Regions from separate parts of the Streptococcus suivaginalis genome, predicted to be linked through region 1. Evidence: predicted binding sites of a transcription regulator. Region 1 holds the regulator's gene; each other region holds the start of a gene.
What was found. The regulator Rex, encoded in region 1, represses fermentation and respiration genes when NADH is low (regulators of the CRP and FNR family bind a similar motif). The targets are predictions, from matches to a motif close to TTGTGAANTANTTCACAA.

Region 1 (7,597 bases):
TTCCATCCGCACCTCCTAAAAATGATTGATACGCACAAGGAATATTATACCACATATACTAGATTTTAGTATATAAATAGCCTGAAATCACTGCTATGATTTTTCCTTTTCCAGTGCATCTTTCTAGCTTATAAACTAGTCAGAATCGTTTTTTTGGTGTATAATATTTTGAAATAAATTGAGGAAAAAAGAATGGACAAGACAAATTTAGAAATTGAGTTTAAAACACTGCTTTCACTAGCGGATTATCAGGCACTCCTGCCCTTATTTCAGAACGTTCCTTTGGTCAAGCAGACCAATCACTACATTGATAGTCCAGATTTTCAGTTGAGAACTAATAGATGCTCTCTCCGTATTCGTACCTTTGTTGAGCAGGCAGAATTGACTTTAAAAATTCCACAGGAAATCGGCAATTTGGAAATCAATCAAGTACTGGAACTAAAAGAGGCTAAAAGACTTCTTGAAAATTTTCAGTTGCCGGACGGCCCCGTCAAAGCCTGCCTTGAACAAAAACATCTAAATCACCTCCCCTTATCTGTATGGGGCTCCCTTACCACCCAGCGAAAGGAAATGGAGTCTGACATTGGCTTGATGGCCTTAGACAAAAATACTTATGGTGATCAGATTGATTTTGAACTGGAACTTGAAGTTCATCAAGCTAGCAAAGGTGAAAAAGATTTCCAAGACTTTCTGGCCAAACATGATATTCCATTTCGCTATGCTCAGAGCAAAGTAGCACGAACAGCAAAAAATCTATTGTCCGCAAAATAAAGGACAATAGATTTTTTTTACTGAAAAATATGGATTTTTTTGATAAAATAGAAAACAGTTAGAGTCCAAAAGGCTTGGACAGAGTTGAAAACAAAAAAGGAGTTTATTTCATGGTACAGCCATACGGTGACAAGCAAATCAAACTATTTACTCTTAACGGAAATCCTCAGATTGCAGAAAAAATTGCTCAGTCTGCTGGCATTCCACTTGGAAAGGTCTCGTCACGTCAATTCTCTGATGGAGAGATCCAAATCAACATTGAAGAAAGTGTTCGTGGTGTTGACGTTTATATCATCCAATCTACTAGCTACCCAGTAAATAACCACCTCTGGGAACTACTCATCATGGTTGATGCCTGCAAACGTGCATCAGCTAACACCGTTACCGTTGTTATGCCTTACTTTGGCTATGCTCGTCAAGATCGTACAGCTTCTCCTCGTGAACCAATCACAGCAAAATTGGTAGCCAACATGCTGGTGAAAGCTGGCGTGGACCGCGTTTTGACACTTGACCTTCATGCAGTTCAAGTTCAAGGTTTCTTCGACATTCCAGTCGACAACCTCTTTACTGTACCTCTTTTTGCGAGCCACTATTTGGAAAAAGGGCTGTGTGGTGAAGATGTTGTTATCGTCAGTCCAAAAAATTCTGGTATCAAGCGTGCGCGTGGCTTAGCTGAGCATTTGGACTCGCCAATTGCCATTATCGACTACGCTCAAGATGATTCTGACCGTGCAGAAGGGTATATTATCGGCGATGTTGCCGGTAAACGTGCGATTTTAATTGATGATATCCTAAATACAGGTAAAACCTTCTCAGAAGCCGCTAAAATTGTTCAAGAAGGTGGAGCTACTGAAATTTATGCAGTTGCTAGCCATGGCTTATTCGCTGGAACTGCTGCTCAACTCTTAGATCAAGCACCTATCAAAGAAATTTTGGTAACTGACTCTGTTGCAAGCAAAGAACAACATCCCAAAAATATTGCTTTCCTTACTGCAAGTGACTTGATTGCGGATGCCATTATTCGTATCCAAGAACGCCGTCCAATCAGCCCGCTCTTCAATGTCGCTCATCCTGAAAAAAACAACTAGGAGATCGTTTGATTTATTTCGACCATGCTGCAACGACTCCCATGTCATCAGCAGCCTTAAAAACTTATTTATCCATCGCCCAAACAGTTTATGGCAATCCATCCAGTATTCATAGTGCGGGCAGATTGGCTCATAAAGAATTGCGTCAGGCACGACAAACTATCGCAACTGCTATTGGTGTTCATGCTGACCAGATTATCTTTACATCTGGAGGTTCTGAAGCCAACAATCTCGCCATTAAAGGCTATGCCTTGGCTAACCAAAGTAAGGGAAAACACCTGATAACCACTGCTATCGAACACCATTCCGTTTTGGAAACCATGGACTATTTAGCAACACAACACGGTTTTGAGGTAACCTATCTTCAACCAGTAGATGGTAACATATCGGCTCAACAAGTGAAAGAGGCACTAAGAGCTGATACCATTCTCGTTTCAATCATGTATGTAAATAATGAAACTGGTATGATTCTTCCCATCGAAGAGATTGCCACAGTTCTTGCTGATCACCCAGCTCGCTTCCACGTGGATGCTGTCCAGGCTATCGGCAAACTACCGATTCAGCTAACAAATCTAGCTGTTGATTTTCTTTCAGCATCGGCCCATAAATTTCATGGACCTAGAGGAGTCGGTTTTCTCTTTGCCGCTGACATGCATTTCCATGCCTTGATACACGGAGGCAAGCAGGAGGGACAACGTCGAGCCGGAACTGAAAACCTTGCAGGTATTGCTGCTATGGCAACAGCCTTGACACAGCAGTTAGAAAACATGGAGAGCAATACGAAGCTTGTCCAAGATTTAAAAGACTATTTGCTTGAACAGCTGAGTTCACTCCCCCATTATCTAAATTTACCAAAGAATCATCTTCCATATGTCTTGAATGTTGGTTTACCAGATACGCTTAACGAACAGGTACTTATGCGGCTTGATTTAGCAGGTATTGCCCTCTCTAGTGGCTCTGCCTGTACCTCTGGTGTCATCCAAACCAGTCACGTTTTAGAAGCGCTATACGGCAAGAAGTCGCATCGTTTGAAAGAATCCCTCCGGATTAGCTTGGCGGAATCCAACACCAAGGAAGAAATTGATCAATTAATTCACCAACTATCACTTATATTAGGAGTTTAATATGGCTTTTGAAACATCCGTCAGCTTGAAAGACTGTTTATATACCTACGAGATCAGTCCTCAGATTAAAAAATATACTTTAAAGGACACCACTTTCGAAGAAACCAAGGCAGGGCATTTTCAATTAACTCGCCTTCTTGAAGAAATTCCAAATTCAAAAAAAGGATTTCTGTTGAAAATCATAATTAATAAAGATTTGACTGCCTTTAAAATCAATATTACAGACCAATCCGGTTTGCGTATTGTCAATATCTTCAAAGAAAATAGCAACCCCGTTATTCAAGAAAAATTTTACTTTTTGCTAGAAAGTCTTGTTGATCGAAATATCTTCAACAAGATTGAGAGATAAATATGATTAAAATTACCTATAAAGATGCCTATCAGCAAGTTCGAAGTCAAGAGTTTCCTGATTTGGCAGCTGCTCAGCTAGCATTTTCTGGCTGCCTTACCTTACCCGATTACTATCCTGTTCTGTCACTGACAAAAGACAGTGAGGACTTGGGCTTTACTGGTTCGATTGGTCAAGTTTACCACTTTTTACAAAGTCTATAATCAACTATCTGGTTTTCTTAGCAACGATTTCACAAATCCTCTGCTTTTGGAAAACCAGATTTTTCTTGTCATTTTCCAAGCTAATCTGTTGCAATATTCACAAACTTACTCTAGAATATTTTTAGAAACTGAAGGAGAATATCGAGTGAAGAACGAAAAATCGTCTATCCCAAGAGCAACAGCCAAGCGTCTGTCGCTCTACTACCGTATTTTTAAACGCTTTAATGCAGAAAATATTGAAAAAGCTAGTTCCAAAGAAATCGCTGAAGCCATTGGTATTGATGCCGCAACTGTCAGAAGGGACTTTTCTTATTTCGGTGAATTAGGTCGCCGTGGTTTCGGTTATGATGTGAAAAAACTAATGGAATTTTTCGCAGACATCCTAAACGATAATTCCATTACTAATGTTATGCTAGTCGGAGTTGGTAATATGGGACGAGCCCTACTTCACTATCGCTTCCATGAGCGCAATAAAATGAAAATCGTGATGGCCTTTGAAGCAGATGAAAATCCTGCAGTTGGAACTGTGGATGCAGGAATTCCTATCTATGCGATCTCTGAAATTGAAGAAAAAATCAAGGAAGCCAAGTCACAAACTGCCATCTTAACTGTCCCAAGTAATAAGGCACAAGAGGTTGCAAATATCTTAGTGGCTGCTGGTGTAAAAGGCATTCTGAGCTTTTCACCTGTCAATCTCTCTGTTCCAAAAGATGTTGTAGTCCAGTACGTTGATTTGACAAGTGAACTACAAACCTTGCTCTACTTTATGAGAAAAGACTAGTTGAAGGTATCAACCAATTCCCCCTCTTCTCGAAAACTAAAATAACGCGACTTTCCAACAATTAGATGGTCCAAAAGCACAAGTCCTAGCATATTGCAGGACTTTTTTAATGCCTGCGTAAACAAGAGGTCATTCTTACTTGGCTGAACAGAGCCAGATGGATGATTATGAACAATAATCACACTTGTTGCCATGTTTTTGACAGCATAGTAGAGGATCTCTCTTGGTTCTGCGATGGACTTATTGACACTTCCGATGAAAATCGTTTTCTGCTGAATAATGCGGTTTTGGGTATCCAAATAAATAGCTACCAGATGCTCTTGCTTTTTATCTCCCAACTCCTGCATCATGCGAGAAGCTAGTTTTTCGCTGCCTAAAACTTTTTGTTGGAGAGTGATTTCAGACTGGTGAATTCTACGCCCCAATTCAATCATGGCTTGAATTTCGATTGCTTTGACGCGACCAATTCCGCAGATCGATTGTAATTCTTCGATGGACATTCCCTTCAAATTTGCCAGATGATCCACCTCTTTTAGGATTTTTGTAGCCAATTCCTGGACTGGGTGCTGCTTGGTGCCAGTTCGAATAAAAATAGACAGCAATTCTTGATTACTAAGTCCTTCAGGTCCTACTTCCAGAAGTCGCTCTCTTGGTAATAATGAATTCTGTTGAAATGAAATACTATACATTATTTCTCATCCTCCTACTTCTTCTATTCGAAAAAAAAAAGAGAGAGCAAGGCTCTCTTTTTAAAGTTGAATTTGATTGTAAGAAATTTCAAATGAATCTAAAATCTCTGCATCTGTCTCATCAAAAGCTGTTACCGTCTCAAGCTCTCCTTTGACAATGGTTCGCATAGTGGCTGCTGCATCTTCACAAGTTACAAGCGTTACTTGGTTCTTCCCTTCAACATCATCAATCACATAGACGCTTTCTGGTGTCACAACTTCAACACTAGTTACAACATAGGTATAAACATTTGTTTTGTCCGTCAAGTAGATTTTCATCCCCTCTTTTGCATGTTCCAGAGGTGAAAATAAGGTATCACTAGCTCCAGCCATTCCAAATATATGGTGGCTAGCAAGAGCGTAGTTTCCTTGACCCATGACTTGGTCCTCTTTCATTGTACCGGCTCCGTACATAAGCGCCACATTGTCCAAACCTTTAAAAATCGGCAGGTTAATTTTTAAATCTGGAACCGCAATTCCACCAATTACAGGCAAATTTTGAGCTTCCCACTGGGCCTTCAAAACTGCTTCAGTTGAAATAGATTCTACTTGTTCGAAATCAAAAGTAGAGCTTGCTTGTTTGTTTTGCTCAATTTCCTCTTCAGACACCTGTGTCACCTGATAACGATTAGTGTTCCAGGCGATAATCATATTTCGAATAGAGCTATTAAAAATCAAGCAGAGCGCAAGAATAATCAAAATTCCCGATAGAATATTTCTCCAAAGAGAGGAGCGCTTCTTTTTTGTTGTTTGGTCTTTTCCCATCTTATTCCTCAGTTTCCTTTTCATCAGCTGCTTCTACTAAAGCAAATGTCACAATGTGTGCATCTTGGTCTAAGCGCATGACTTTAACCCCCATAGTCGAACGACCTGTTTGCGAAATATTGGCAATACTGGTTCGGATAATGACACCTGTGTCTGTAATGACCATGATATCCTCATCACCATTAACTGTAGTTAGACCAGCAAGGTAGCCATTTTTCTCTGCCACTTTGAGAGTCTTCATCCCTTTACCGCCACGGCCTTTTGTAGGGTATTCGCTGGCAGGGGTTCGTTTCCCGTAACCATTTTCAGTCAAGACCAGAACTTCTTGATCTTCTGAAACAACTGTTGCATTAACAACATGGTCTTGGTCACGTAAGGTAATACCTCGAACCCCCGTTGCTGTTCGTCCCATATTTCGAACGGCAGTTTCCGTAAAGCGTACCGAATAGCCAAACTTAGTTCCCATGATGATATCTGCTTGACCATCTGTTAAGAAAACATTAATCAGCTCATCATCATCTTTCAAGTTCAAAGCTTTCAGACCATTTTGACGGATATTGCCAAATTCAGACACACTTGTTCGTTTGACCAAACCTTGACGCGTTGCAAAGAAGAGATAGTGGTCTGCTTCTTGATCCTTAGTAACGTTAATGATAGTCTGAATAGATTCGTTTTCTTCTAGTTTTAAGAGGTTGACAATTGGCAAACCTTTAGCAGTTCGACCGTATTCTGGAATTTCATAGCCTTTTAGTCGGTAAACACGGCCTTTATTGGTGAAGAACAAGAGACGGTCATGGGTGCTGGTCGATACCAATTCACGGACAAAGTCATCATCTTTGACCCCTGTCCCTTGTACGCCACGACCTCCACGTTTTTGTGCTTGGAATTCATCTTGCGCAAGACGTTTGATATAGCCTTGGTTTGACAAGGTAATCAATACGTCCGCTTCTTCGATTAAATCTTCATCTTCTAGCGAGAGAACTTCGCCAACCATCAATTCTGTACGGCGTGGATCTGCATACTTACGTTTGACTTCTTCCAATTCTTCCTTGATAATCAAAACGACACGTTCTGGTTTCGCAAGAATATCTGCCAAATCAGCAATCAATGCCACCAAATCATCGTACTCTGACTGAATCTTATCACGTTCCAATCCTGTCAAACGACGCAGACGCATGTCAAGAATAGCTTGACTTTGACGCTCAGATAGGTTGAATTTTTCCATCAATTCTGCCTGGGCAATGGCATCCGTTTCTGAATTACGGATAATGCGAATCACTTCGTCGATGTGGTCAAGGGCAATCAGCAAGCCTTCCAAAATATGAGCACGTGCCTCTGCTTTTTCCTTGTCAAATTGTGTCCGACGAGTTACGACTTCTTTTTGGTGCTCAATATAGGCTCCTAAAATCTGGCGAACAGAGAGAATTTTAGGAACACCATTTTGAATTGCCAACATATTGAAGCTAAAGTTGGTCTGCAACTGCGTCAACTTGAAGAGATTGTTCAAAATGACATTGGCAGAAGCATCTCGGCGAACTTCGATAACAAAACGGACACCCTCGCGGTTTGACTCATCCCGAACAGCGGTAATACCATCAATCCGCTTTTCTTGGACCAAACGGACAATGTGCTCTTGCACCTTGGACTTGTTGACCATATATGGAAATTCAGTTACTACAATTCGCTCACGACCATTTCCATATTCTTCGATTTCTGTACGTGAACGAAGGGTAATGGAGCCCTTACCTGTATCATAGGCACGATGGATACCCGATTTCCCCATCACCA
Region 2 (7,597 bases), 870 kb from region 1:
GTTGCAGTTTCCAAATCTTTCGATGCGGCAGAAATTAAGGTTAAATCGCGGACAATAGTTTCTTCTGCATGGCTTGGTCCTGAAACCACAACGATTTCTGATCGGAGTTCAGCAGGAATCTCTTCTTCCAAGACCTCTGACAAGCGCTTGTGACTATCAGGCTCCAGACCTTTAGAAGCGTGCATCACAACGACCTTGTGCTTGAGAGCTTGGGCCACTTGCTTGGCAACCAGACGGGTCACCTTGGTCGGTACAACGAAGAGAACGGCATCCACACCGTCTAAGGTTTCTGCCAAATCCTTGTAGCCTTTAATCTTCTCGTCTAGGACGATCTCTTTGAAATACCGTTTATTGGTATGCTGTTCATTGATTTCGTCAATTTGTTCAGGAATATTTCCCCAAATACGGACCTGATGGCCGTTGTCATTGAGTACCTGTGCGAGGGCTGTTCCCCAAGAGCCAGGCCCTAGGACAGCGATGGTTTGTTGACTCATATGCTTCCCCTGTAATAATATTTTCTCCATTATACCATAGATGTTTTTTTTTGGAAAATGGCAGAGCAGAAACTTGACAATAGTTCTCTAGAAAACTATAATAGTTCTCATGCTAATAAATTGATTGGGAAGGATCTATCATGGGACACACCATTGCAGATTTTCGGAATCTATTAAATCAGATTGAACAAATCAGTGAAACCATTGCAAAGGAATATGATGTGGAACACCTGGCAGGTCCACAGGGTTGGGCCTTACGTTTCATAGCGGAACGGTCTGAAGTTGAAACCTTTGTAAAAGACATTGAAGCCGAGCTAAAGATTTCCAAATCCGTTACCAGTAATCTGGTCAAGCGAATGGAGAAAAACGGCTTTATTCAGGTTTTGCCATCTCAGGTTGACAGACGTTACAAGCAGGTGGTCTTGACAGAGAAAGGTCAGAGCAAGATTTGTCACCTAAAAGCCTTTCATGAGGAAATGCACCGCTCGCTTTTTCAGGGAATTCAGAAGGAAGAATTTCAACTGATTAAGCAGGTTGCCGATCAATTAAAAGAAAACATTCGAAATTATAAGGAGAATTACCATGTTTAAACAAGCAATTCTACGCTATAAATGGTATGCCTTGGCCTGTATCACCTTGACATCGATTGTCGTTATTACGACCCTCTTGCAGCCCAACTACTTAAAGGATGTCTTGGCAGCAGTCTTGGCTAATGACAAGGAAGAGATTGTTCGTGTGGGCCAGTTGCTCTTGGTGATTGCGGGGATTGGTCTCTTGGCTGGTCTGGCTAACACTATTGCTGCGGCGAAAATTTCACAAGGGGTATCTGCGGATATTCGTGAGCAAACCTTTCGCAAGATTCAGAGCTTTTCTTATGCTAACGTTGAAGAATTCAATGCGGGGAACTTGGTCGTTCGGATGACCAACGATGTAACCCAGATTCAAAACTTGACCATGATGCTCTTTACCATCTTGCTACGGGTTCCCCTCCTCTTTATCGGAGCCTTCATCATGGCGGTACGGACCATGCCAGAACTCTGGTGGATGATTATCCTCATGGTGGTCTTGATTATGGCCATTATGGCAGTTGTCATGGGGCAAATGGGACCACGTTTTGGGAAATTCCAGTCCCTTATGGATAAGATGAACAGTATTGCCAAGGAAAACCTACGGGGAATCCGAGTAGTCAAGTCTTTTGTACAAGAAAAAAATCAGTATGCCAAGTTCAAGAAAGTATCCAATGAACTCTTGGACCTCAACCTTTTTATCGGCTATGGTTTTGCTATCTTGCAACCCTTGATGATGTTTATCTCTTACATGGCGATCTTTGCCTCGCTCTACTTGGTGTCTGGGATGTTGAAAACCAACATGGAAGCAGTTGGTGGCTTTACTTCCTTTATGAGCTACCTCATGCAAATCATGTTTGCCATTATCATGACTAGCTTTATGGGGATGCAGGCTTCACGTGCTGCCATTTCTATTAAACGTATCAGTGAGGTCTTGGATACGGAGCCTGCAATGACCTTCAAGGATGTGGCGGATGAAGAATTGACTGGTAAGATTGTCTTTGACAATGTTAGCTTTACCTATCCACACGATACCGAGCCGACGTTGAAAAATATCTCATTTGAGATTGAACCAGGGCAAATGGTCGGTGTGGTTGGTGCAACAGGTGCGGGTAAATCTACTCTTGCTCAGCTGATTCCGCGTTTGTTTGACCCGCAAAAAGGAACGGTATCCATCGGTGGCCGGGACTTGAAAGAAGTAAGCAAGAACACCCTGCGTGATACGGTATCGATTGTCTTGCAAAAGGCTATTCTCTTTTCGGGAACCATTGCAGACAGCCTGCGTCAAGGGGCACCTGGTGCTGATTTAGCAAAATTGGAGCGGGCCGCAGGTATTGCCCAAGCCAAAGAATTTATCGACCGCTTGGATGATACCTATGAGAGCCAAGTAGAAGAACGAGGAAATAACTTCTCTGGTGGTCAGAAGCAGCGGATGTCCATTGCACGTGGTGTGATTGGCGAGCCTAAGGTTTTGGTCTTGGATGACTCGACCTCAGCCCTGGATGCCAAGTCTGAGAAACTAGTCCAAGAGGCTCTCAACCATGATTTGAAGGGGACAACAACTGTCATCGTTGCCCAGAAGATTTCTTCTGTTGTCAAAGCTGATAAGATTTTGGTTCTTGACGAAGGTCGTCTGATCGGCCAAGGTACCCACGCTGAGTTGGTAGCTACGAACGATGTCTACCGTGAAATCTACGAAACACAGAAAGGGAGGGAGGAATAGATGAAGACGTTACGTTTTTTCTGGTTTTATTTTAAACGCTATAAACTGTCCTTTGCTGTGATTTTTCTAGCCATTGTGGCAGCGACCTACTTGCAGGTTAAGACACCTGTTTTCCTTGGAAATGCCATTACAGAAATGGGAAAAATTGGACAGGCTTACTTTGCTTCGGTACAAATGGGTCAGTCAAATTTCAAACCTGACCTGTCTGATTTTAACGGGGTTATGCTCAATCTTTTCTTTGCCTATGCGGCGACGGTTGTGGCTTCCTTGATTTACACCCTCCTCTTCACGCGTATCGTGGCACATTCGACCAACCGTATGCGTAAGGGCTTGTTTGGCAAGCTGGAACGTTTGACAGTTGCCTTCTTTGATAGCCACAAGGACGGGGATATTCTTTCTCGCTTTACCAGTGATTTGGACAATATCCAAAACGCTTTTAACCAGTCCTTGACCCAAGTGGTGACCAACATCGCTCTTTATGTTGGTATGGTCATCATGATGTTCCGTCAGGATACTCGCTTGGCCTTGGTGACCATTGCTTCTACGCCAGTTGCCTTGATTGCCTTGGTCATTATCATCCGCCTATCACGGAAATACACGGATAAGCAACAGGCTGCGGTATCTAAGCTCAATGCCTACATGGACGAGAAAATTTCTGGACAAAAAGCGATTATTGTACAAGGTGTACAGGAAGAAACGATTGAAGGTTTCTTGGAACTCAATGAAGAAGTTCGCCGTACGACCTTCAAGGGTCGCTTGTTTGGTGGAATTCTCTTCCCATTTATGAATGGGATGAGCTTGGTCAATACGGCTATTGTTATCTTTGCAGGCTCCAGCATTGTTCTCAACGATAGCTCGCTGGAAACAGCTGCCGCACTTGGTTTGGTGGTGACCTTTGTTCAATATTCGCAACAGTATTACCAGCCAATCATGCAGGTTGCTGCCAGCTGGGCAGAATTGCAGTTGGCTTTCACAGGAGCTCATCGTATTCAGGAAATGTTTGATGAGCCTGAGGAAGTTCGCCCTCAAAACGCTCCGCTATTTACCGAATTAAAAGAAGGTGTTGAAATCAAGGACATCGACTTTGGCTATCTGCCGGGTCAGAAGGTCCTGGACAAGGTGTCAATCTCTGCTCCTAAGGGCAAAATGGTGGCGGTCGTTGGGCCGACGGGGTCTGGTAAGACTACCATTATGAACTTGATCAACCGCTTCTACGATGTCAATGGTGGTAGCGTGGCCTTTGACGGTCGCGATATTCGGGAATATGATTTGGATAGTTTGCGGGATAAGGTCGGTATTGTCTTGCAGGAGTCGGTACTCTTCTCTGGCACTATTGCGGACAATATCCGCTTTGGCGATGAGAGTATTTCGCAAGAAATGGTGGAAACCGCAGCTCGTGCCACCCATATTCATGACTTTATCATGAGCTTGCCAGAGGGATATGAAACCTTTGTGACCGATGATGAGAATGTCTTCTCCACAGGTCAGAAACAGCTGATTTCCATTGCCCGTACGCTCTTGACAGATCCGCAGGTCTTGATTTTGGACGAAGCAACGTCTAACGTTGATACCGTAACGGAAGCCAAAATTCAAAAGGCTATGGAGGCCATTATCGCAGGACGGACCAGCTTCGTTATTGCCCACCGCCTCAAAACCATTCTCAACGCGGATGAAATCATCGTCCTCAAAGACGGAAAAGTTATCGAGCAAGGCAATCACAGCCAGCTCCTTAAACAGGGCGGCTTCTACGCCGAACTCTACCACAACCAGTTTGTGTTTGAATAGTAAAAAATAACAGCCAAGATAAGCAGGCCACAATCCTTAAACTTTTAGGATGTGGTTTATCTTGGCTGTTTTTGTAGTATCATTACTGTTCAAGGTGGTTGGTTTTGGTCTGATTGAGCCAAGCATAAGCAATTCCAATAAAGAGGCCGGCTCCAAGCCAATTTCCAAAGAAAACAACAATCCACTGACGAAGAATATTTACTATAGTAAAGGTATCTACATTAGTACGAGCAGCATTAAAGGCTAAGAGCATGAATGATGCGAAATTGGCGACCAGATGCTCATTGATGAGGAAAACGAACATAAAAATGGAGGAAATGATGACAAAGAACTTAGCAGACTGTTCTTTGATGAGCATGAAGCCAAGGATTGCCATATTTACAAACATATTAGCCGTGATCCCTTCAATAAAATTGCTCCAGTCAGATTTTCCAAGTTTGATGGTAACGGCATTGACGACAAAGCTCTTATCAGAGAGATTGAGGTAGGAAAAGGACTGATTGAAGAGCCAGGCTAGAATAGTAGCGCCTACAAAGTTAAAGAAAGTACAGTATAGCAGCATCTGTGTCACTTTTTTCCAGCTAATTTGCTTATAGTAGGCACCAGTTGTGAGATACATCATGTTAGAAGTGGCTAATTCACCACCAAAAATAAGAACAAAAACCAGCCCAATAGCAAAGATGAAGGTAAAGACAAAGCGCGACAAACTTGGAAATTGACTGGCAATAACGTCTGCTCCGATAATACCGACAGCTGTTGACATAGTCAGGTAGGCTCCTGCATACATAGAACGCAAGGCATAGCGGCCTAGACTTTCGTCAAAAAGGGCTTCTTTTTTTGAAACAGCAACTGAAATTTTTTCTTGAAATGGTGACATAGGAACTCCTTGTGAAATCAATATCAATGTTTTTGTTTGAAAAATATGGGAGTGGGAAAGAACTCGACCAGTCTAAAAAGAGTTCGTCTTCCCACCCCCGCACAGTTGATTAGGCCAGATTTGGAGTGTAAAAAACGAACAAATCTGCCAATCAACCACTGCGCTGAGATGTTGACACGAACTCTGAGAAGAGGTGCTGGGCTTTCTTCCCAGCCACTATATGTGAACGATTAGTGAGCGGATGCACCAGAATTTGCATCTGTCGGTGTGGAAGTAGCAGGGGCACTACCAGCATCTGATGCACCAGAGGTTGCGTCAACATGTGCAGGAGCTGCGGCAGTTCCCGAACCACCAACCAAGCGTTGACCAGTAGCTTCAAGATACCAATCTAGCCATGGTTTGAAATTAAAGATAATTTCATTGATACCAGCGTAGGATCCGTCAGGATAGTACATAGCTTGGTAGTTGTGGGTGTTGATAATTTCAGCAGGGGTACCGGGTACAATGGTACGAACATATTCCTGGTTACCATTACGCAAGGTACCGACAACCCATTCAACATTCTTCATGCGGGCAGGAGGTAGCGTACCGTGGACAGTTGACAGGCGATTTCCTACTTGAGCAAGTACCCGTTTACCCAACATGGTATCAGGTTCTTGGTGACTATTGTTGTAGTAGAGGAACTGGTTATTATCATCTGCATAGGTCAATTCAAATGGCATCGCATTGAGGAACATATTGAGTTGGTTAACGGTCAACAGACCATTGTCCAGTTTAACATAGGTGTCTCCCTCAACTGCGTTAACCAATTTAGAAGCCTTTTCTAGCCAATCTGGATCATCGGGATCCACACCAGTGATGGTCGTTGCGATTGGTTTGGTACAGTCTAAATCTTCTGGTGCGATTGGTTTTGGTTTTTTCAATTTGGATACAACACCGACATACTTGATAAAGTTGTCTAGACAGCTTTCTAAGAATTTCACGGTGCCTTCATTGATGATATTGCCCTTATCGTCAAAAGCTTCTTTGGCCTTACCAAGGAGGAATTCATTACCTGGTAGTGTGTAAGCATTGACACCTGGTGCATCTAAAATTTTCCGTAGGTGAACTTGGGCACGAGAAGTTCCTTGATCGTAATAAGAAGCCCCGATAATCATAACTGGTTTATTTTCAAATGGATGTAAATTGAAACTGAGCCATTCCAGAGTACTCTTAAGGGCAGGGGTAATGGTATGATTGTGCTCAGGTGTAGCAATGATGACACCATCAGCACGTGTGATTTTGTTGTAAAGGTATTGGATCGCAAAACTATTAGACTGGTCTTCGTCCTGATTGAACATTGGGACATCTTTGATTTCCAAAAGCTCTAATTCAAATTTTACTTTAAAGTGGCGTTGAATAAATTGCAATAGCATGCGGTTATAAGATTGGTCTGCATTAGACCCGACGATTCCGACAAATTTCATAGTATATTCCTCTCTTACAGGTTTTCCCAATCGAAGTTTTCAGCTTCTTTTTGGAGTAATTTTTTTGCGTTAGACAGCTTGCCAGTCATGGTGACAAAGAGGCGGAAGTCATCAAAGATGGCATCCAGTTTTTGACTAGTTTCTAAATCAATGAGCTCCCCATTGGCATCAAAGGCTTGCAAGGAATGTGACAATAAAAATTCATCTGGCAAGACAGTGGCCTTGAGTTCAGGAGCGTTGAGAATTTGACGTAGCTGTAGTTGGGCACGAGAGGAACCAAGTGTTCCATAAGAAGCACCAGTAATCATAACTGGTTTGTTTAATAGTGGATAGACACCGTATGATACCCAAGCAAGGGCATTCATAAGGACAGCTGGAATAGAGTGGTCATATTCGGGAGTTCCGATGATGACTCCGTCAGCAGCCTCAATTTTTGCGACCAATTCTTTGACAATTTCTGGTAATTCTCGATTGGCTGGTTTATTGAAGATTGGGAGTTCCTTGATTTCAACCAGTTCGATATCTGCCTTATCAGCGAAGTGCTGTTCAATGTACTGCAAGAGTTTGCGGTTGGTTGAGCGAGCGGAGTTTGTTCCGACCAGTCCTAGAAGTTTCATAGCGTCTTCTCTCTTTCCTAAATTTGGTACCTTTATCATACCCTTTTATCCAATAAAATGCAAGCGCTT
Region 3 (7,597 bases), 830 kb from region 1:
AGCGACCACAATTGGCGCAATTGTCTTTATTGGCAAATCCTATGCAGGTTTAATTTTACAGACCGATGATATCGGTTTTTGGAAAAGTTTGAAAAAAGGCTTAACGAGCAAGTAAGTCTGCCTACCAGATCTGACTGAGTAAAAACATAGACAACTCGAAAACACGCATAAAATCAGATGCTTGTCGGCTTGATTTTATGCGTTTTCTTTTTTCTGGGAATAGGTTTCTAAATGCTATTGCAAGTTGACTTGGGTGAAAAAGTGAGGAAGATGGCGACGCATTTTACGATTGTTTTGATATTTACCGAACTGTTGATATAATAAATAAAAAAGATGAAGGGAGTAAGAACAATGCACAATCCTGTCCGTTTTGCACTGAGGAAATTATCAGTAGGTCTAGTTTCGGTTGCCTTTCTTTTTGCAATGGCTACGACTTGTTCAGTTGGTGTCAGTGCTGATACGGAAACTACCTTAGGTAGTTCTACTAATGAAATATCTACACTTTCCGATATTGGAGATAGCGAGGGGCTAGCGTTAGCAGAGGAGAGATCTAGTCAAGCAGAGTCTGTGACAAACCCCTCTCAATTAGACCAACCACAATCAGATGAAAACCAGACTGAAGTATCAACCCCAAGGCTTAATGGCGAGAGCTCTGCTACAAATCAGGAAGCTAGCTTGCCTAGTAGGGAGTTTCGAAGTGGTGGAGAGCCAGCTTATGCAGGGGAAAATCTTGTAGTGCCTGTCTCTCAACCGACCAGCCACTATGTCACAGAAAGTGGGGAGACCCGTGAAATAATTTGGGCGCAAGGGGTAACGCCACCAAGTATGGGAGAGGCTGGTGACTTTGAGAAGGAAGTAACGGGTGAGTTTGTTGAGTATTCGATGCCATTTGAAGCTGGAAAGGGTTACTACGATGCCAACAAGAGTTTGGATGCTTCCATAGAAGACTTGAACCTGTGCTTTGCAGCAGTTTCTTCCAATATGCTGCATTGGTGGTTGGAACAAAATAAGGATTATGTGGAACGATTCATTAGTGAGAAATATGGAGCTGATCTAGGGCAGCAGGACTATTCTTTGACAGATGTGCGACGCTACACAGATTCTTTTGAAGACCAGCAAAACAGTCGGATTTTTAATCTTTTCAAGGCTTACTACGGTCGTCGCTTGAATGGGTTTGTATCGGATGCCCTGGTGGATCTTTTCATCAATGGCTATCCGCCCAAACATCAAGGAGGGGTCAACTTAGAAAATCCTGATTTGGTACCGGATAAACGTGGTGGTTTTTTCCATGCTGTTTTTAAGGAGAAACTATTGACTGACCGAATGTTTAGTGGAGACTATCACTATTTTGGAAATTTGGTCCGCAATACCTTGGAAAATCAGGGATTATTGGGACTGGCCTATCGAACATTTGGGACGACAACCCACATTGTGACGGTCTGGGGGGCTGAGTATGATGAGCAGGGATTGATTCGAGCGGTTTATATTACGGATTCGGATGATCAGCACCAGCCGATTGGCTTGAAACGGATGGGAATCACGCGTGATTCTTCTGGCAATCCTCGTTTAAATAACAATGTTGTGAAAAACTCTGTTGGTTCTCATCTGGATTATGTTCATACCATCAAACTCGGTCAAACCTACTGGGAAGAATATTTCAATCCCATTGAAGCAGCAAGGCAGTTGGCGAGACAGCAATTGGCGACAGAGAAAGAAGCAGTTCTTCTAGCGATAATGAGTCAGGAAGAATTTTCGGAAAAAGAAAAAAATGACTTTAGAACCTTGCTAGAGGCTAGGTATGATGAGGCCTTGTCAGCAGTTAATGAGGTCGTTGCTTCGGCTGAATTGACGACTGTTTTGGAGTCGGAAATGAAACAACTAGTCATTCCTATGCAGAAGAAAGGAGAAGCTGTCCAGCATTCTCTGTCTCAAGGTCATCTTTCAGTCTCTGGCTCCTCCGTTACGTATGAATTACCAGCGGGTCTTCTTTCAGTCCACGGTTCCTCCGTCACGCATGAATTGCCAGCGGGTCATCTTTCAGTCCACGGTTCCTCCGTCACGCATGAATTGCCAGCGGGTCATCTTTCAGTCCACGGTTCCTCCGTTACACACGAGTTGCCAACGGGTCATCTTTCAGTCCACGGTTCCTCCGTCACGCATGAATTGCCAGCGGGTCATCTTTCAGTCCACGGTTCCTCCGTTACACACGAGTTGCCAACGGGTCATCTTTCAGTCCACGGTTCCTCCGTCACGCATGAATTGCCAGCGGGTCACCTTTCAGTCCACGGTTCCTCCGTCACGCATGAATTACCTGCAGGTCATCTTTCGGTCCACGGTTCCTCCGTCACGCATGAATTACCTGCAGGTCATCTTTCGGTCCACGGTTCCTCCGTTACGCATGAATTACCTGCAGGTCATCTTTCGGTTCACGGTTCTTCCGTTACGCATGAATTACCTGCAGGTCATCTTTTGGTGCATGGTTCCTCCGTCACGCATGAGTTTCCAGCGGGTCATTTGTCTCTCCCTGGTTCTTCCGTTACGTATGGATTGCCAGCGGGCAAACCTCCTATTCGTTTCGAGGAAGAAGTGGATGGCGGACCAGCCGTAAGGGGAGGCTTTAGTAGAGAAAGTGAGGCTTCTAATCAGTTTGTTGGGAAGATGACAAGCAACTCAAGATTAAACAAGAGCGATGGTGCAAATTTACAGTCAAATTCATCAAGCTGTGCTGCTATGCTTCTAGACTCCTTTAACAGGGATTGGGAGCAAAATCAGGTTAACTATTTGCCAAGGACTCGTGCAATTCCTCAAGAGCAAAATCAAAAGAATCATCAGGTAGTCGCTAAAGGAAGGGGAGTTCCCCTCCTCTATCAGGCGGTCTGTTCGCTAGTCAGTCTGGCTGCTTTAGGTTATTGGCTACTTTCTCGCAAGTCCAAAGAAGAAAAGTAATAGAAAGAGATTGCCTAGATTCATAAGTATGTTAATTTTGAAAGTTTGTGACAAATCACTCCCATCTCTTGTCAGTCTCTTTACTTGAAACTAGATCGTTACTGAATATCAAACAAGGGAAAGAAAATACAAGAAAAACACAGACAGAAGGGTTCGATTCGATTGGAATCAATTGGAACTGTCTGTGTTTTTTCCTTTTGTTTTGAATTTTCTTATTTGGTAAGAAAATTATTTTGGATCACGGAAGTTGATAGTCGCGTTGGTTGCGTCAAGGCTTAGTTTGTTTTTGCTTTCTTTTTTCTCAACAGTCAGACTAAAACCATCTTCTGTTTCCTTGACCTCTAGTTTTTCATACTGGTCTCTTGTAAAGATACCAATATCTTTCAACTGACTTTCGTCAATCAGACTTGATTCGCTTTGGGCAGTTTCCCACTCTTCATCTGACTCGTAGTAGTAGCCCATAAATTCGCCTAGACTTCTTAAGTCAAGCTTATTTTGAATCTGGAGGTTGATGTCTGCTAATGATTGGTCAGTCAGATCGATATTGGTCACGGTATAAGCTCGGTCTTCGTGTGGGAGGAATTTGTTGTCTCCTAGGAGAGTTCCTTCAATCAAATCCAGTTGGCCATAGTTTTCAACAGAAACATTTTCGAGCTGGGTCTGATAGAACAGGATATTGTCACCTTGTGCAGAGATAGTGGTATTTTTAATCGTTGATTTACTGATATCTGTTGTATAGTAACTACTTAAAGTACCTGAATCCAATTGGACATTGTTGAGATAAAGTGTCCCGCCTTGCTCGACGGTCATTTCCTTGATATGGACATTTTCAATGTAGAGACTATCGTAGTAGCGATTATAGGCATTGTTACTGATGAGTCTGTCCAGTTGCTTACCTGTTGGGACCTCAATGGTAACAGAGTAGATGTCGATAGCGTCATCGGCTAATCTTTCTCCGAGAAACTGCATGATACCTTGAATGGACAGTTGGGGATTTTTGGAGCTAAGGGCCAGGATGCCATTTTTCTCAGTGACTTCAACTGTGTTGTGGGTGTTATTTTTTGAGTTGGCATAGGACACATGGAAGAGTCCGTCGGTTGATTCCTTGATTGTGACCGAATGCGGAAGATCTTTAATCTGGATTTCTGATAGGGAAGTATAGGATGTTTGAACCTGATTCGGTTTTGCAATTTCTTCCAGGCGGTTGAGACCTCCAGAGAAAAATCCAATTCCAACCAGAATCAAGCCAGAAATCAAGCTGACAAAGCCCGTGATAAGGGCGATAGTAAGTTTCTTTTTCATGCTCGTTTACCTCGTTTCAAGATCCATTGGAAGAAGGTTTTGACTAAGCGCCATGCCCAATAGGTGAAAAATCCAGTCAAAAGGTAGAGTAGGATGGCCGCACCAAACAAGGATAGGCCAGCGCCAAAGCCCATGATGAAGACATTGAATCCTTTTGAAAGCAAGGTAAATCCTTCCCAAATCAAGGAACCGCCAGTAACCATCAAGCCGACTCCCAAGCCAAATGCACCAATGATGAAGGCGACAATTAATAATACCAAGCCTAGCAAGGCCCCGATCAGCAAGAGAAGAAGAGGGATGGTAATCGGAAGGGTAATCAGAGCAAGACTGGCCAACCAAACTGTTTTCCGTGTATGTTTCAATTGCTCTAAGTTCTTTCCGATGTAAAAAGCTGTGCTGATGGTGACCAAGAATATTCCCATGATTCCAAGCAGTGGTTCAACAAAGAGGAAGAAAGCAGAGATAAGAAGGGCAGCGCTCAACAAGGCCAAAGTAAGCAAGAAGCGCTTGTCTTGTGGACTGGTCACATCTTCTGTTGGATTTGGGTCTTCCAGTTGACGGTTGAGCATGTTGTTGATCAGTTCATTTGCTGCTTCTTTAGGAGACCCTAACTCTTCCATGATATCGGCTTCACGTTCAGGACCAGCCTCGTCAAAATATTCTTCAAAAAAGTTTCTGGCTTCCAAGTATTCCTTGTGGGGCAACTTTTTCAAATGCTTTTCAAGTTGCTCCATGTACTCAGTTCTTGTCATGGCGGACACTCCCTTCTATGATGCCGTTGATAGTAGTCGTATAGATATCCCAGTCTTCTTTGAGTTGGACCAATTCTTCATGGCCTAGCTGGGTTAAACTATAATATTTCCTCATCCGTCCTTGGAATTCCTGTGAATAGGTGGTCAAGAGATCCTGTTGTTCCAAGCGTTTCAGAATGGGATAGAGGGCAGATTCCTTTATGTTGGAAATCAGCTTGATGGTCTGACAGATCTCATAGCCGTAGGAATCATTGGATTCTAAAATGGCCATAATGAGAAATTCCGTCAGCACTGCAGGTACGGGAAAATGCATGCGGCTCACTCCTTTCGATGATGATCGCCTTGTAGGTTGATATTTGTTATATACTGATTTTTGTATATATCAAAATTTACTATATATAAAATATACACCCACTTAAATAAATTGTCAAGTCATTTGAGGGAAATTTTTTCAAAAAAATAGGACTGGTATTCCAGTCCTGTTTGTAGTTTAGTCCACATAGAGTTTTGATTTATTGCTGAGCCAGCTGTAAAGGAAGCCGATCAGGATACCACCGCCGACAAAGTTTCCAAGACCTGAGAAGAGGAAGTTGGTCAATACGCTCATCACCGTCATTCCCTCGACAGCTCCGCCATTTGCAAAGAAAGCAAGAGAGAAGGTTGAGAAGTTGGCAATTACGTGCTCAAAGCCGAGGAAGGCAAAGATGAAGATGATAAAGATGAGGGAAATCACACGTCCAGCATCGTCTTTCATACGCATAGAAATAAAGACTGCGATGTTGACCACGATGTTGGCAAAGATCCCTTCGACAAACTGGGTCAATGGGGTCTTCATCAGTTTGGCAGTCGTAGCCTGGATCAAGTAGCTATGCTCGTCTAGGTGACCAACTTGGTAAGGTTGGGTGTAAGAGAGTAGGAAGCAGACAATCACTGCACCAACGAAGTTGAAGAAGATACAGGTTGCTAAAATCTTAAGAGCAGTTTTGGTTGGGATAACCTTGCGGTGAACAGCGGAAGTCATATACATCATGTTGGATGTACCGAGCTCGGCATTCATGTAGAGAATCATGACCAAGCACCAACCGAACATAAGTCCGTAACCAAATTTACCCAAGCCATCCACGATGTGGTTAAGCTTGTCAGCGACATAGGCTGAAATTGCCAAACCAATTGCCAGATAAACGCTGGCCATGGCTGCCCGAATCGCATAGGCAAAGAAGTTGCTTTCAATCAAGTCAGCCTTTTTCTTGATACTCTTGTCTATGTTGTAAATGAGTGTATCCTGATTTTCTGCCATAATAGTCTCCTTTATTTGTTAGCGGATATTGAAAAGTTTCTCACAATAAACGAGTATAACAGAAAATGACTAAAATAGTAAGTGTTTTTCGGCAAAAACACAAAGTAATCGCTCTCATTTTTCTCCTGAAAATTTCCAAGCCCTCTAAGTCGGAAATAGGCGAGATTTTAAGAAGAAGCTGGCTCTTTTCTCCTTCTGATTTCTTGAAACTATGCTACAATATAGATAGAAAAGATCGGAAAAGAGGAGACAATATGTCACAAACAATTGCCTTTGGTTATGGTAAAACAATCGCAGAAATTCCCTTGAAACGACTTAATCGGCACGGGATTATAGCTGGAGCAACAGGGACGGGTAAAACGGTGACCCTTAAAGTCTTGGCAGAGCAGTTGAGTGATGCAGGGATTCCAGTATTTCTGGCCGATATAAAGGGAGACTTGACTAGTCTGGCGGCGGAAAACAGCAAGGAGATTGACCCAGGCCGTTTGGAAGCAACGCAGTATGGTGACTACCAGCCAGCAGCCTATCCAGTTGAATTGTGGGATGTCTTGGGCCAGGAGGGAATTCCTGTTCGCATGACGATTTCAGAGATGGGTCCTGTCTTGTTGACCAGAATTTTGGGACTAAACGAAACCCAGGAAAGTATTTTGAACATCATCTTTAGTGTAGCAGATCAGGAAGGTCTACTCTTGCTTGATTTGATGGACTTGCGGGCTATGCTTAACTACGTGGCTGAAAATGCTGAAGAGCTCAGCAAGTATTATGGTAATATCCCAGCTCGCTCAGTTGGAGCCATTCTTCGTAGCCTGGTGGTTTTGGAACAGCAAGGTGGCAATCAATTCTTTGGTGAACCAAGTTTGGAAATTGCTGACTTGATGCGCACTAGCTCAGATGGTCGTGGAGTCATTAACATTCTCAATGCCAAGGACCTCTTTAATCAACCCACACTCTATTCAACTGTTTTGCTCAGTCTGTTGACAGAACTTTATGAAAGTTTACCAGAAGAAGGGGATTTGGACAAACCAAAATTAGTATTCTTCTTTGACGAAGCCCACGTGCTCTTCAAAGATGCACCAAAGGTTCTATTGGAAAAAATTGAACTGATTGTTCGACTGATTCGTTCCAAGGGTGTGGGTGTCTTCTTTGTTACTCAAAATCCGACAGACATTCCAGATAGCGTGGCAGCACAGTTGGGAAACCGCATCCAACACGGTCTTCGTGCTTTTACGCCAAAAGAGCTCAAGACGGTGACAACAGTGGCTGAGACCTTCCGCCAAGAAGAGGGTCTTGATTTAGCCAA
Region 4 (7,597 bases), 820 kb from region 1:
AAAACTTTGCTCGGAACATTTTCAAACAGTACAATTACGCTGAGATTCGCACACCGATTTTCGAGCATTACGAGGTGATTAGTCGCTCAGTTGGGGATACCACAGACATTGTGACCAAGGAAATGTATGATTTCTATGACAAGGGCGACCGCCATATTACCCTACGTCCAGAAGGGACAGCACCGGTTGTTCGCTCTTATGTCGAAAACAAGCTTTTTGCCCCAGAAGTACAAAAGCCAGCTAAATTCTATTACATGGGTCCAATGTTCCGTTATGAGCGGCCGCAGGCAGGTCGTCTTCGTCAGTTCCACCAGATTGGTGTGGAGAGCTTTGGTTCCAATAATCCAGCGACAGACGTGGAAACCATTGCTATGGCCTACCACTTCTTTGAGGAGCTGGGGATCAAGGACATTCGCCTCCACCTCAACAGTCTGGGTAATCCAGAGAGCCGTGCCGCCTATCGTCAGGCCCTGATTGACTATCTGACGCCACTCAAGGACCAGCTATCTAAGGATAGCCAGCGTCGCTTGGAAGAAAATCCATTGCGTGTGTTGGATTCCAAGGAAAAAGAAGACAAGATTGCGGTGGAAAATGCACCGTCTATCTTGGACTATCTGGATGGGGAAAGTACAGCCCACTTTGAAGCAGTCAAGTCCATGCTGGACAGTTTGGGGATTGCTTACACCATTGATACCAACATGGTACGCGGTCTGGACTACTACAACCACACTATTTTCGAGTTTATGACAGAGGTGGGTGGCAATGACCTGACCATCTGTGCTGGTGGTCGCTACGACGGCCTGGTGTTTTATTTCGGTGGGCCAGAAACCGCTGGTTTTGGCTTTGGTATGGGGATTGAACGCCTCATTCTTGTCCTTGAAAAGCAAGGTATTGAGCTTCCTCTTGACACCCAGTTAGATGTCTACATCGCAGTTTTAGGTCAGGAGGCCAATGACGGAGCGCTTGAGTTGGTTCAAGCCATCCGCAAGCAAGGGTTCCGAGCAGAGCGCGACTATCTGGACCGCAAGCTCAAGGCCCAGTTTAAGTCGGCAGATGTCTTTGGAGCCAAGGCCATCATTACCCTAGGTGGTAGCGAAATCGAATCAGGACAGGTGGTGGTTAAAAATAACCAGACAAGAAGTCAAGTTGAAACAAGCTTGGAAACACTTAAAACAGATTTTGCAAGTATTTTAGAAGCATTGGAGAAGCAGTAGCCTAAGGCACTGCTTTTTTCTGTTCAAAAAACAGATTGAAAAGACAGAGTGGATTTGATATACTAATAGTAAGCGCTATCATTTGTGAGAATTCAAAAAAGTCTTGTGAAATCCAAGAATTCAGCAAAATCTCTTTCACAAACTAGGACTGAAAACCCTAAAACAAAAGGAATCTTGCAGCAAATTTCACAAGAAACTGGAAAAATTTGTGAAATTTTTAACAAACTCTTTACAAATCCAAGAAGATGGTGTAGAATATATTTGTGAAAAAGTTAACAAAGGAAGTTGACTAGAAAAAAGAACATTTTGGAGGAATCCCAATGGCTGATAAAAAAGTAGTATCACCAGAAGAAAAACTAGCTGAAGCTCGCACTCACGTTGATGAGTTGGTGCAAAAAGGTCTCGTTGCTCTCGAAGAGTTCCGTCTTCTTGATCAAGAACAAGTTGACTACATCGTTGCGAAAGCGTCAGTAGCTGCCTTGGATCAACACGGTGTCTTGGCCATGCATGCCCATGAAGAAACTGGCCGTGGCGTCTTTGAAGATAAGGCGACTAAAAACCTCTTCGCCTGCGAACACGTTGTTAACAACATGCGCGGTGTGAAAACTGTTGGCGTGATTGAAGACGACGAAGTAACTGGTTTGACCTTGATTGCTGAGCCAGTGGGTGTTATCTGTGGGGTTACTCCAACAACCAACCCAACTTCAACAGCCATCTTCAAATCATTGATTGCTCTTAAAACGCGTAACCCAATCGTCTTTGCCTTCCACCCATCTGCACAAGAATCATCAGCACACGCAGCCCGCGTTGTCTATGAAGCAGCTGTAGCAGCAGGTGCGCCTGAAAACTGTATCCAATGGATTACAAAACCATCTATGGAAGCAACTTCAGAGTTGATGAAGCACGATGGTATCGCAACAATTCTTGCGACAGGTGGTAACGCAATGGTGCGTGCAGCTTACTCTTGTGGCAAACCAGCCCTTGGGGTAGGTGCAGGTAACGTACCAGCTTATGTGGAAAAATCAGCAAACATCCGTCAAGCAGCTCATGATATCGTTATGTCTAAGTCATTTGACAATGGTATGGTCTGCGCATCTGAGCAAGCTGTTATTGTGGACAAGGACATCTATGATGAATTTGTAGAAGAATTCAAGTCTTACCACACTTATTTTGTGAATAAGAAAGAAAAAGCTCTTCTGGAAGAATTCTGCTTCGGCGTGAAAGCTAACAGCAAAAACTGTGCAGAAGGCAAATTGAATGCTGATATCGTTGGTAAACCAGCAGCATGGATTGCAGAACAAGCTGGCTTTAAAGTACCAGAAGGTACCAACATCTTGGCAGCAGAAGTAGCTGAAATCGGTGAAAAAGAGCCATTGACACGTGAAAAATTGTCACCAGTTATCGCTGTCTTGAAAGTAGAAGGCCGTGAAGAAGGTCTGGAAGCAGCACGTCAAATGGTTGAATTCCACGGTCTTGGACACTCAGCTGCTATCCACACAGCTGACGAAGATTTGGCTAAAGAATTCGGTACACGCGTAAAAGCTATCCGTGTTATCTGGAACTCACCATCAACCTTCGGTGGTATCGGTGATGTTTACAACGCCTTCCTTCCATCTCTTACTTTGGGATGTGGTTCTTACGGACGCAACTCAGTGAGTGACAACGTAAGTGCCCTTAACTTGCTCAACATCAAGAAAGTAGGAAGACGGAGAAATAATATGCAATGGTTTAAAGTCCCATCAAAAATTTACTTTGAACGTGACTCCATTCAATACTTGCAAGTAATGGCAAATGTTGAGAAAGTCATGATCGTAGCCGATGAAGTCGTTGTGAAACTTGGATTTGTTCAACGTGTAATTGAACAATTGCAACTTCGCTCAAACAAAGTGATGTACACCGTCTTCTCAGATATTGAACCAGATCCAGACATCACAACAGTTGAACGCGGTGCAGAAGCAATGAAAGCCTTCAAACCAGACACAATCATCGCAATCGGTGGTGGTTCTGTAATGGATGCTGCGAAAATCATGTGGCTCTTCTACGAGCAACCACAAGTTGACTTCCGTGACCTTGTTCAAAAATTCATGGACATCCGCAAACGTGCCTTCAAATTCCCAGAATTGGGTGAAAAAGCTAAGTATGTTGGTATCCCAACTACATCTGGTACTGGTTCAGAAGTTACGCCATTTGCCGTTATTTCTGATAAGAAAAACAACCGTAAATACCCACTTGCTGACTACTCATTGACACCAACCATTGCCATCGTTGACCCAGCATTTGTTATGAGTGTGCCAGACTTTGTAGCAGCAGATACAGGTATGGACGTCTTGACCCACGCGACAGAAGCTTACGTTTCTACTGTTGCCAACGACTACACAGACGGTTTGGCACTTCAAGCTATCAAGTTGGTCTTTGAAAACCTTGAAAAATCTGTAAAAGAAGCAGATTGGGAATCTCGTGAGAAAATGCATAACGCATCAACAATGGCAGGTATGGCCTTCGCCAACGCCTTCCTAGGTATTTCTCACTCAATGGCCCACAAACTTGGTGGACGTTTCCACACTGTTCACGGCCGTACCAACGCTATCTTGCTTCCATACGTTATCCGTTACAACGGTACTCGTCCAGCTAAGACCGCTACATGGCCTAAGTACAACTACTACCGTGCAGATGAGAAGTATCAAGACATCGCGAAAATGCTTGGACTTCCAGCTTCAACACCAGAAGAAGGTGTAGCATCTTACGCGAAAGCAGTTTATGAACTCGGCGAACGCTTGGGTATCAAGATGAACTTGAAAGACCAAGGTGTTGATGAGAAAGAACTCAAAGCACACTCTCGTGAATTGGCACTTCTTGCTTATGAAGACCAATGTACACCTGCTAACCCTCGCCTCGCAATGGTTGACCATATGCAAGAAATCATCGAAGATGCTTACTATGGTTACAAAGAGCGTCCAGGTCGTATCAAATAATTTAGGCAGTCAAAAAAATCTCCTTCAATGAAGGAGATTTTTTATGTTGCCTCTTGCGGGCTAAGTTGAATGGTAAGAAGAGCTGGTTGTTGGGGATCTAAGCTATCAAAGATAGAAAGGTTCCATAGGTTGATTTGGAGAGTGCCTGCTTCTAACTGATAGCCAACAGGGTATTGAACCAACCAGCCACCAAGTCCATTTGTCCCAGCGATCAGGGCAGTGTGATTGCCTTGGTATTGATCTAGGATAATGGCGGAATCAGATAAGAGTTGGCTTTGGTCGATTCGTGCGGAAAATGTTTCTGTCTGTTCAGGGTTATGGTTGTAACGAACACCTGTTTCAACACCGCCATCAGCTGCGATGGTGACTTGAATAAAGTCTGCTTGCTCGCTTTTTCCAACCCAGGTACCGACACAGGTGAAAATGTTATAAATTTGTAAAAAAAATAAAGCATTTTTTTGAATGAGGTAAAGGGTTTTTGATTATATCTTGGGAATTTTCTGTCAATTTGTGGTAGAATAGAAAAAATAGATTTTTTATGAGGGATACCATGACATTAGTATATCAATCAACACGCGATGCAAAAAATACTGTGTCGGCTAGTCAGGCGATTTTACAGGGCTTGGCGACCGACGGTGGTTTGTTTACACCGATTTCGATTCCTGCAGTTGATCTGGATTTTTCTGTTTTGAAAGACGCTTCTTATCAAGAAGTTGCCAAGCTGATTTTGTCGGCTTTCTTGGATGATTTCACGGCAGACGAGCTGGACTACTGTATCAACAATGCCTACGACAGCAAGTTTGACACGCCAGTTATTGCCCCAGTTGTCAAGCTAAAAGGTCAGTACAACTTGGAGCTCTTCCGTGGCTCAACCATTGCCTTCAAGGACATGGCTCTGTCCATCCTCCCTTACTTGATGACGACTGCGGCTAAAAAGCACGGTTTGGAGAATGAGATTGTCATCTTGACCGCGACTTCAGGCGATACAGGCAAGGCGGCCATGGCTGGTTTTGCAGACGTTCCTGGCACGCAAATCATCGTCTTCTACCCACGCGACGGGGTGTCTAAGGTCCAAGAATTGCAGATGACTACTCAGACAGGTGCTAATACCCACGTGGTGGCTATTGACGGAAACTTTGACGATGCCCAAACCAACGTCAAGCACATGTTCAATGATGAGGCCCTTCGTGCCAAGTTGGCGGCTAAGAAGCTCCAGTTTTCATCAGCCAACTCCATGAACATCGGTCGCTTGGTGCCCCAGATTGTTTATTATGTCTATGCCTACGCTCAGCTGGTTAAGACTGGTGAGATTGCGGCGGGTGACAAGGTCAACTTCACCGTTCCGACAGGCAACTTCGGCAACATCTTGGCGGCTTACTACGCTAAGCAGATCGGTCTGCCAGTTGGCAAGCTCATCTGTGCGTCCAACGACAACAATGTCTTGACCGACTTTTTCTCGACTGGCGTTTATGACAAGAACCGCACCTTCCGCGTGACCACTAGTCCGTCCATGGACATCTTGGTGTCCTCTAACTTGGAGCGGTTGATTTTCCACCTCTTTGGCAATGACGCTGCAAAAACAGCTGAGTTGATGGAAGCCTTGAACACATCTGGTCAGTATGACATTCAAGGGGCTGACGCGGATATCCTCTCTCTCTTTGCTGCCGCCTTTGCGACAGAAGAAGAAACTGCTGCGGAAATCAAGCGTGTCTATGACGAGTCAGACTACATTGAAGATCCACATACGGCTGTTGCCTCAGCTGTCTATAAACAGTATGTGGAGCAAACAGGGGACCAGACTCCGACAGTGATTGCTTCTACAGCCAGTCCATACAAGTTCCCAGTGGTTGCGGTTGAAGCGGTGACAGGCCAGTCAGGCTTGACCGACTTTGAAGCTCTTGCAAAATTGCATGAGATTTCAGGTGTAGCCCTACCACCAGCTGTGGACGGTTTGGAAACAGCACCTGTCCGCCACAATACCGTCGTTGCAGCTGCAGATATGCAGGCTGAAGTAGAGCGCTATTTGGGTGTTTAATAGAAATGAGGGGCGAAAGCCCCTTTTGAATTGGATAAATTGGATAAAGATGAAAGAAACTTACAAAGACTTGTTAAAAATCGCTCTACCAGCTATGGCGGAAAATATGCTTCAAATGGTCATGGGTATGGTGGATTCTTACTTGGTGGCCTTTCTGGGCTTGGTCGCTCTGTCAGGTGTGTCAGTTGCCAGCAATATCATGGCGATTTATCAGGCGATTTTTATTGCCTTGGCGGCTGCGGTGGCTTCGCTTTTAGCCCAGGCTGTCGGTCAAGGTGACCAGGAGAGAATCAGTAGAGCAGCTGGAGAGGCCTTGAAGTTGACAGTCTTGCTGAGTAGCATCTTGGGTTTGCTGTCTATTTTGTTCGGCCAGAGCTTGCTTGGTTTGCTGGGGACAGAGCCTGCGGTTGCCGAGGCAGGAGGGCTTTACCTGGCCATAGTCGGTGGAGGCATTGTATTCCTTGGGCTCATGACCAGCTTGGGTGCTATCTTGCGGGCGACGGGTCGGACACAGTTGCCTATGTATATCAGCCTCCTGTCTAATTTTCTCAACGCCGTTCTGTCTGCTCTTGCAGTATTTGTCTTGGATTGGGGGATTGCAGGAGTGGCAATCGGTACCGTTTTGTCCCGCTTGATTGCTTGCCTCATCCTCTGGCAATCCTTGGAGATTTCCCTACCGCCCCTAACACTTCACTTGGACCGCAAACTTATGGCTTTAGCCCTGCCTGCGACGGGCGAGCGGCTCATGATGCGGGCAGGAGACGTGGTGGTCGTGAGCTTGATTACAGGCTTGGGGACGGCGGTTTTGGCGGGCAATGCCATAGGTGAAACCCTGACGCAGTTCAACTATATGCCGGCTTTGGGGCTGGCAACGGCGACGGTCATTCTAACGGCCGAGGCCCAAGGGCAGAGCGAAAAAATCGATGCCGTTCGCAAAGCCAGTCTGGTTTTGAGCCTGATTTTCATGTACGGTGTGGCGGTGACCGTTTATCTCTTGGGTCCGCACTTGATTGGCCTCTATACGCAGGACGCGGTAGCCAGTCAGGCTAGTATGCTAGTTTTGACTTCTTCCTTGATTGGTGTGCCTTTTACGGCAGGGACCCTGATTTACACGGCTCTCTGGCAGGGCTTGGGCAATGCCAAACTGCCCTTTTATGCCACCAGTATTGGCATGTGGTGTGTGCGGATTTTAGTTGCTTACCTCCTGCTTACCTTTACAGAAGTTGGTTTTGCGGCCATTTGGATTGGGACAGTATTGGACAATGTCTTTCGTGCAGGACTTCTGGTTAGGTCTTATAGAAGAAAAAATAAACGATAATTGAAAAACCAGTACGCTCCGCACTGGTTTTTTACATAGAGAAAAAGAATAAATATCT

Region 2: a site for Rex is predicted at 5,455-5,472, ahead of PXH68_RS08820 (formate/nitrite transporter family protein). Genes of this name have one in related genera too.
Region 3: a site for Rex is predicted at 6,326-6,343, ahead of PXH68_RS01205 (formate/nitrite transporter family protein). Genes of this name have one in related genera too.
Region 4: a site for Rex is predicted at 1,421-1,438, ahead of adhE (bifunctional acetaldehyde-CoA/alcohol dehydrogenase). Genes of this name have one in related genera too.

What each region holds. Positions count from the first base shown of each region.
Region 1 covers NZ_CP118733.1:1,066,417-1,074,013, forward strand. Annotated here, with positions in the region: gene PXH68_RS04945 (GTP pyrophosphokinase) at 1-6, opposite strand, end outside; gene PXH68_RS04950 (CYTH domain-containing protein) at 193-771, shown strand; gene PXH68_RS04955 (ribose-phosphate diphosphokinase) at 882-1,859, shown strand; gene PXH68_RS04960 (cysteine desulfurase family protein) at 1,868-2,983, shown strand; gene PXH68_RS04965 (DUF1831 domain-containing protein) at 2,985-3,332, shown strand; gene PXH68_RS04970 (DUF4649 family protein) at 3,335-3,535, shown strand; gene PXH68_RS04975 (redox-sensing transcriptional repressor Rex) at 3,681-4,316, shown strand; gene radC (RadC family protein) at 4,313-5,005, opposite strand; gene PXH68_RS04985 (class A sortase) at 5,066-5,809, opposite strand; gene gyrA (DNA gyrase subunit A) at 5,811-7,597, opposite strand, start outside.
Region 2 covers NZ_CP118733.1:1,931,807-1,939,403, reverse strand. Annotated here, with positions in the region: gene PXH68_RS08840 (NAD(P)H-dependent glycerol-3-phosphate dehydrogenase) at 1-494, opposite strand, end outside; gene PXH68_RS08835 (MarR family winged helix-turn-helix transcriptional regulator) at 635-1,084, shown strand; gene PXH68_RS08830 (ABC transporter ATP-binding protein) at 1,077-2,783, shown strand; gene PXH68_RS08825 (ABC transporter ATP-binding protein) at 2,784-4,568, shown strand; gene PXH68_RS08820 (formate/nitrite transporter family protein) at 4,651-5,445, opposite strand; gene PXH68_RS08815 (NAD(P)H-dependent oxidoreductase) at 5,676-6,911, opposite strand; gene PXH68_RS08810 (NADPH-dependent FMN reductase) at 6,926-7,528, opposite strand.
Region 3 covers NZ_CP118733.1:236,396-243,992, forward strand. Annotated here, with positions in the region: gene PXH68_RS01180 (ABC transporter permease) at 1-115, shown strand, start outside; gene PXH68_RS01185 (IdeS/Mac family cysteine endopeptidase) at 334-2,946, shown strand; gene PXH68_RS01190 (DUF4097 family beta strand repeat-containing protein) at 3,175-4,248, opposite strand; gene PXH68_RS01195 (DUF1700 domain-containing protein) at 4,245-5,000, opposite strand; gene PXH68_RS01200 (PadR family transcriptional regulator) at 4,987-5,313, opposite strand; gene PXH68_RS01205 (formate/nitrite transporter family protein) at 5,491-6,297, opposite strand; gene PXH68_RS01210 (helicase HerA-like domain-containing protein) at 6,552-7,597, shown strand, end outside.
Region 4 covers NZ_CP118733.1:248,717-256,313, forward strand. Annotated here, with positions in the region: gene hisS (histidine--tRNA ligase) at 1-1,214, shown strand, start outside; gene adhE (bifunctional acetaldehyde-CoA/alcohol dehydrogenase) at 1,535-4,186, shown strand; gene PXH68_RS01260 (hypothetical protein) at 4,228-4,368, opposite strand; gene thrC (threonine synthase) at 4,737-6,221, shown strand; gene PXH68_RS01270 (MATE family efflux transporter) at 6,271-7,539, shown strand.